Regions from separate parts of the Gordonia sp. UCD-TK1 genome, predicted to be linked through region 2. Evidence: riboswitches for the same ligand, from Rfam matches in the RefSeq annotation. Region 2 holds a riboswitch; the other holds the start of a gene.
What was found. Region 2 has a riboswitch for cyclic di-AMP ahead of A9310_RS07440 (C40 family peptidase). Riboswitches for the same ligand answer to the same signal wherever they lie in the genome.
Positions count from the first base shown of each region.

Region 1: it holds a riboswitch for cyclic di-AMP, as region 2 does, so the genes downstream of both, A9310_RS18975 (transglycosylase family protein) here and A9310_RS07440 (C40 family peptidase) in region 2, are expected to answer to the same signal.

Region 1 is NZ_LZMP01000037.1:14,832-18,230, reverse strand. Features, by position in the region: gene moaA (GTP 3',8-cyclase MoaA) at 1-698, shown strand, start outside; gene A9310_RS18980 (molybdopterin synthase sulfur carrier subunit) at 710-958, shown strand; cyclic di-AMP (ydaO/yuaA leader) riboswitch at 1,184-1,400, shown strand; gene A9310_RS18975 (transglycosylase family protein) at 1,407-2,027, shown strand; gene A9310_RS18970 (molybdenum cofactor biosynthesis protein MoaE) at 2,179-2,625, opposite strand; gene A9310_RS18965 (molybdenum cofactor biosynthesis protein B) at 2,622-3,113, opposite strand; gene moaC (cyclic pyranopterin monophosphate synthase MoaC) at 3,106-3,399, opposite strand, start outside.
Region 2 is NZ_LZMP01000010.1:7,756-11,154, reverse strand. Features, by position in the region: gene A9310_RS07445 (DEDD exonuclease domain-containing protein) at 1-1,141, opposite strand, end outside; cyclic di-AMP (ydaO/yuaA leader) riboswitch at 1,755-1,986, shown strand; gene A9310_RS07440 (C40 family peptidase) at 2,003-2,689, shown strand; gene A9310_RS07435 (NlpC/P60 family protein) at 2,920-3,399, shown strand, end outside.

The DNA.
Region 1 (3,399 bases), on a different contig from region 2:
GGGTCGGCGGTCTGGTCGACGCCGGCCTCGACCGCATCAACGTCTCGCTGGACACCATCGACCCGGTCCGCTTCGCCGAGATCACGCGCCGGGACCGTCTGACGGATGTGCTCGACGGCCTGGCGGCGGCGCGCCGCGCCGGGCTCGACCCGGTCAAGGTCAACGCCGTGGTGCCCGACCGTGGCGATTTACCCGGAGTCCCCGACCTGCTCGCCTACTGTCTCAAGCACGGCTACGAGTTGCGCATCATCGAGCAGATGCCACTCGACGCCGACCATGCGTGGCAGCGAGCGCAGATGGTGACCGCACAGGAGATCCTCGCGACCCTGCGGAAGCGATTCACCCTGCTGCCCGACCCCACGCCGCGTGGGAGCGCTCCGGCCGCCACGTGGCTCGTCGACGGCCACCGCGGCACGCACGGCCCGGCACGCGTCGGGGTGATCGCGTCGGTCACCCGGCCGTTCTGCGGGGACTGCGACCGCACCCGGCTCACCGCGGACGGATCACTGCGCAACTGCCTGTTCGCGACGTCGGAAACCGACGTGCGGCACGCGCTGCGCACCCTCCCCGACGACGAGATCGACGCCGCCCTCGCGCGCCTGTGGCGCGCGAACATGTGGGCCAAGGCGGCCGGCCACGAGGTGAACGCGGCGGGCTTCACCCAACCGGATCGGCCGATGTCGGCGATCGGCGGCTAGGCTCGCGTCCGATGCAGCTCACAGTTCGTTTCTTCGCGGCCGCGCGCGCCGCGGCCGGTGCCGAGGAGAAGGTGATCGACGTCGACCCGTCGACCCCCCTCGGTGCCCTCGAGGGCATCCTCGCCGCCGGAAACCCCTCCCTCGCCACGGTTCTCGAACGCTGCTCGTATCTGCGCGACGAGATCGCGTTCTCCGATCGGACGCGTGCGCTCGGCACGTGCGCGACACTCGACGTCCTCCCCCCGTTTGCCGGTGGCTGACGCCACACCCGACTTGTGACCTTAGTCACATCACGGCCCGGTAACAGGATGGGCACGGGACGGCCACTAACCCGTTGAACTGGGATGACGGCCGAAGTGGGTCGGAAGACCCGGATCCGGGCCGAAAATCGCTTGCGTCCAAGCAGGTGATTCAGTCCAACGAACGACGTACTGTTCGAAGCGTCCTCCTCGGAGGTCACAACACAGCAACCAAGACATAACGTCCCACCGGCCGCGCCGAGCCTCGTTCCGCCGGTGGGAACGACAAGCAATCTAGGAACGAGGACGGGGGACCCAACCTCATCCCCTGAGACCGGGCACCACACCAGGTGTCCTCGGGGTTAACTCCCGGAAGTCGCGGCGACCACCACGACGACCCGAGACCGAGCACCTCTCGCTCGAACCCGACAGCTGACTTCGTAGGCGCGTGGAGAGAGGAAACACATACATGTCCGGACGTCATCGCAAGCAGACGACCAGCACGGCCGCCAAGACCATCACCAAGGTCGCCCTCACCGGCGCGGTCCTCGGCGGCGGAGCAGCCCTCCTGGGCACCGGTACCGCCAATGCGGCCACCGACGCCGAGTGGAACCAGGTCGCGCAGTGCGAATCCGGTGGCAACTGGGCCATCGCGACCGGCAACGGCTACCACGGCGGCCTGCAGTTCTCCCCGAGCACCTGGACCGGCCACGGCGGCGGCGAGTTCGCCCCGACCGCCGATCAGGCCTCGCGCGAGGAGCAGATCGTCGTCGCCGAGCGTGTACTCGGTTCGCAGGGCAAGGGCGCCTGGCCCACCTGTGGCACCGGCCTGTCGGGCTCGACCCCGCGCAGCGCGCCGACCGACACCCCGCGTGAGATCGCCCCGGTGCTCCCCGGCGGCAACGGCAGCGTCGATCTGGCGAAGACCACCGAGGACGTCGCCAACCAGGTCACCGACGCCCTCACCGAGGCCGGCGTCAGCCCCGAGATCAAGAACCTCTGGCAGGCGGCCAAGGACAGCGGCGTCACGCTGAACCAGGACCAGATCAAGCTGTTCAACGACAACAAGCACCTGCTGCCCAACCCCTGATCGCCGCTCGACGCCTGATCTGGGACCCAGACGAAGGGCCCCGCACGATGAACCATCCGTGCGGGGCCCTTTTCCATTGGTTTCGACAAGCTCAACCAGCGGGGGGTCAGCTCAACCAGCGGGGGTCAGCTCAACCAGCGGGGGGGCGGGGTCAGGCCGAGTTGACCCATTCGTCGGTGCCGTCGTCGAAGAACTGGTGTTTCCAGACCGGCAGGCGGGCCTTGACCTCGTCGACGAGGCGCGAGCAGGTATCGAACGCCGCCCGACGATGGTCGGCCGCCACCGCGACCACGAACGCGATGTCGCCGATGACGAGGTCGCCGACCCGGTGGGACACCGCGACCGCGCGCACCCCGTCGACCGCGGAGACCTCCGCGACGACCTCGGCCAGGACCTTCGTCGCCGTGGGATGCCCCGAGTAATGCAGCGCGGTCACGGTGCGGCCGCCGTCGTGGTCGCGGACCGCGCCCACGAACCCGACCACCGCACCGGCTTTGCCGTCGGCGGCGTCGATGACCATCGCCTCGTGGTCGGCCAGCGTGATCGGCTCGTCGACGACCGCGGTGTGCACCACGTGCGAGCCGGCCTCTCGGGTCATCGGTGGTCGCCTCCGCGGATCTGATCGAGCGCGTGGTGGACGACCCCGGCGAGGACGCCGAGCCCGTCGCGGACCCCGCCGGTCGAACCGGGCAGGTTCACGACGAGGGTCGTCCCGGCGATTCCGGCGAGTCCACGTGAGAGGACCGCGGTGGGCACCGTCGGCAGCCCGGCCGAGCGGATGGCGTCGGTCAGACCCGGGATCTCGACGTCGAGGAGCGGGCGGGTCTGTTCCGGAGTCCGGTCCGTGGGCGTCAAACCCGTTCCGCCCGTGGTGATGACTAGGTCGACCTCGGCGTAGATCGCGGCGCGGAGGGCCTCGCCGACCGGCGGGCCGTCGGCGACGACGTCGCACTCGTCGACGGTAAAACCCTGCTCGACCAGCCAGGCCTCGATGATCGGTCCGGACCGGTCTTCGTAGACACCGCTGCTGGCGCGGTTCGACGCGACGACGACGCGCGCGACGCGGGGAGGATTCCGGTCAGTCATGAGCCGGGTCAGACGGTTCGCGGTACCAGTCGCCGGATTTGCCGCCGGTCTTGGCGAGCAGGCGGATTCCGTCCATCTTCGCCCGTCGGTCGACGGCCTTGACCATGTCGTGGAGTGTCAGACCGGCGACTGCGACCGCGGTCAACGCCTCCATCTCCACCCCCGTCTGGCCGGAGGTGGCCACGGTCGCGGTGACCTCGATCGTGTCGGCGCCGATCGCGAAGTCGACCTCCACCGAGGACAACGCCAGCTGATGGCACAGCGGGATCAACTCGTCGGTGCGTTT
Region 2 (3,399 bases):
GTGTCGTGCACGTGCGCAGACCGGCGGCCGCCGAGATCACGTCGGCGACGGTCGCCGCGTTGTTGCGGTTGCCCACCGGGCCGATCGACTCGTCGGTGGGTGTTCGGCTGACCTTGAGCCGGGGGAAGCGTTCCTCGGTCAGGGTCACCCACCAACCCTTGTGCGGCTGGGTCGATCGTCGGTTGTACGCCGGTGCGTGCGCGCCGAGGAGCCGGCGTTCGCGGACGGCGGCCTCCAGGGCGTGGGAACACTCCACGACGTCGACCCGTTGGGCGAGGAGCACCATCTCCGCGATGCGGCGGCGCGGGTCGTTGCCACTGAAGTACGACCGGACCCGGCGGCGGAGGTCCACCGCGGTGCCCACGTAGAGGACCTCGTTCGACGGGCCGCGGAACAGGTACACCCCGGGACGGGCCGGGACATGGTCGGCGAGTGCGCGTTTGGCGCGCAGGCGCGGGTCGGTCTTCGGGAGATACGACGTCAGCTCGCCGACGGTCGCGATGCCCTGATTGCCGACGCGCTCGAGGAGCCGGTGGAAGACCTCCACCGTGGCGCGCGCATCGTCGAGCGCCCGGTGGGTGGGCCGCACGGAGACGTCGAACAGGTCGGCGAGCGCGCTGAGCTTGACCGTCGGCGCCTCGTCACGGCTGAGGATGCGCCGGGCCATGGTCACCGTGCACAGGCTGAGGCTGAACGTCCACGGCAGGTGGAGCCGGATCGCGTTCTGCCGAAGGAAACCCATGTCGAAACGAGCGTTGTGGGCCACCAGGATCGAGCCGCGGGCGAACTCGAAGAACGACGGCAGCACCGACTCGATCCGGGGGGCGTCGGTCAGCATCGCGGTGGTGATGCCGGTGAGGGTCACGATCTGCGGGGGGATCGGCCGGCCGGGGTCGACCAGCGTGGCGAACTCGCCGACCACCTCGCCGCCGCGGATCTTGACCGCGCCGATCTCGGTGATCCGGTCGCGGACCGGGTCGGACCCGGTGGTCTCGAGGTCGACGACGACGAGGGTCGTCTCGAAGAGCGACCGGTCGCTGAATTCGTTCGTCGTCTCACCCGTGGCCCCCTGGTCGGCGGCCTCCAGGTCGGCGAAGGTGAGCTGCCCCGCGGGCGAGCCGTCCACGCTGGTCTGCGTCACCCGGCGAACACTAGTTCGATCCACCGACATCGCGACCGCGACGCTCCGACATCGTGTCGTGTGACCCGTGTGACTGCTGTGTCGATCGCTGTTCGACGGACTTGTCGGTGGGCGCCCCTAGTCTCCACCTGGACGTGAGAAATGCGGTCTTCTCACGGTCACAACGACCCGTAACGGGGCCGCCGCGGCCCACCCTCGCCAGATGAGATGGAGATCACATTATGTACGTCGATTGTGCGCGCTGCCCGGCTCGTCCCGTCGCTTGCGACGGGTGCATGATGACAGTGCTGTTTGGTGGTCCGAGCTGGGACGATATGTCCCACGAAGGTGGAGGTTCGGTAACGGCGGCCACCTCGGACGCGGATGCCGAACTGGACCTCGCCATCGACGTTCTGCAGGCTGCTGCAATGGTGACCAGCGGCGCTGCACGATCTGCAAGATCAGCCAAAACCGCAGTTCAGGCGCCGGATCGACGCGCTTCTGTGACCGTCCTCAGGGCAGGCTGAGAAGCGGCCGAGGTTTGGCTGTCTGTCGCTTAGTGGACAGAGCGCATCCGATTTCGTAACCTTTCCGAGACCTTTGCGGAGCGTCCCGCTTCAACAGAAGTGGTCCGCAGTAGTCACCGCTCAATCGCCCTCGCGGGCGAACCGGGGAACCACAACCTTCGGACGGGCTCGTCGGAGCGCATCACCACTGATGCGACTCGGTCGAAACCGATCCGAATCGGGGTGAATCGCGTTGCCATGCATGAGTGTCCAGTGGATACCTCATGCGCGAAAACGTGTAGGGCCACTCTTCCGGCCCGAACCCGACAGCTAACTCGGTCGGCGGTAGAGGAAGATCTGAAGGAGAACTCGCTTCGTGGCCAAACATCGTTTGGAACAGCCCAATCGTGGCAGCACGGTCGCCAAGAAGGCGGTGATCGCTGGATCGATCACACTCGGTTCGCTCGCCGCAGCCGCCGGCCCTGCTCTCGCCGCCCCGGTCCACACCCCGCTGGGCACTTTCGAGATCCCGGCCCTGCCCGGCGCGAAGGCCCCGGAGGCCAAGCCCGCGCCTGAGGCCACGCCGGTGAAGAAGTCGCCCGCCGCCACGGTCGAGATCCCCAACCTGGGGCAGTTCACCGTGCCGGGTATCGCGCCGGAGCAGATCCCGCAGCAGTTCCGCCCGCAGGGTGGCGGCGCGCCCCTGGGCCAGCCGCAGCTGACCGCCGGTCAGAAGGCGGTAAAGGCCGCCGAGAGCAAGATCGGTGCGCCGTACTCCTACGGCTCCGCCGGCCCCAACGCATTCGACTGCTCGGGCCTCATCTACTGGTCCTACAAGCAGGCCGGCAAGAACATCCCGCGCGACAGCTACGGCCAGCTCGGCGGCGGACGCGCGGTGTCGTACTCCGAGGCCAAGCCCGGCGACGTCATGATCTTCAACGGTGGCGGCCACGCCGGCATCTACGTCGGCAACGGTCAGTTCGTCCACTCGTCCAACTACGGCACGCCGGTCAAGCGCGACGCCGTCAAGGAGTGGACCCTGACGGGCATCCGTCGGTACTGACGACAACTGAACACGAACAGACTGAGCACGAAGGTCTCTGGACGGGCGGATCGCGTGGATTGCGATCCGCCCGAACCAGTCCCGGGGGCCGGTCGGCCGCCTAGGGTGGTCGACGGGACGCGGGGTACGGGTGCAGGGGCCCGGGATGCTCAGGGATCGACGAGCACACACGAGGGAGTGAGTAGACCGTGCTGATCGGGGAGGGGCGTGGTCGCGCGATGCGGCCGAGGATGCGTTCGGGTCCGCTGATGGTGGCGCTCTGTGTCCTGTCGGCGTTCGCCGTTCTGGCACCGACCGTCGCCGGCGGCGTCGGGGACGCCCGTGCGGTGCCCGCGCGCTCGGCCGATCAGCTGCTCGACCGCTACAAGCAACTGGGCATCGACGCGGAGAAGACCACCGAGGCGATGCACAACGCCAAGATCGAGTACGACAAGCAGCGCGGCATCGTGGCGGCGGCCAAGAAAGCCGCGGCCGAGGCGCAGCAGACGCTGGACACCAGCCGCGCCCAGCTCGCCGTGCACCAGAACCGAGTCGACGCGATCGTCCGCGCCAGCTATCAGGGCGCGCGGGTCAGCGGACTGTACGCCGTGATGGTCAGCGACTCCCCGCAGGCGCTCCTGGACCAGATGTCGGGTCTCGACATGATCTCGCGTCAGGCGTCGGTGGACCTGACCGCGATCAAGAAGGTACGGGCCAGGACCGCTGTCGCG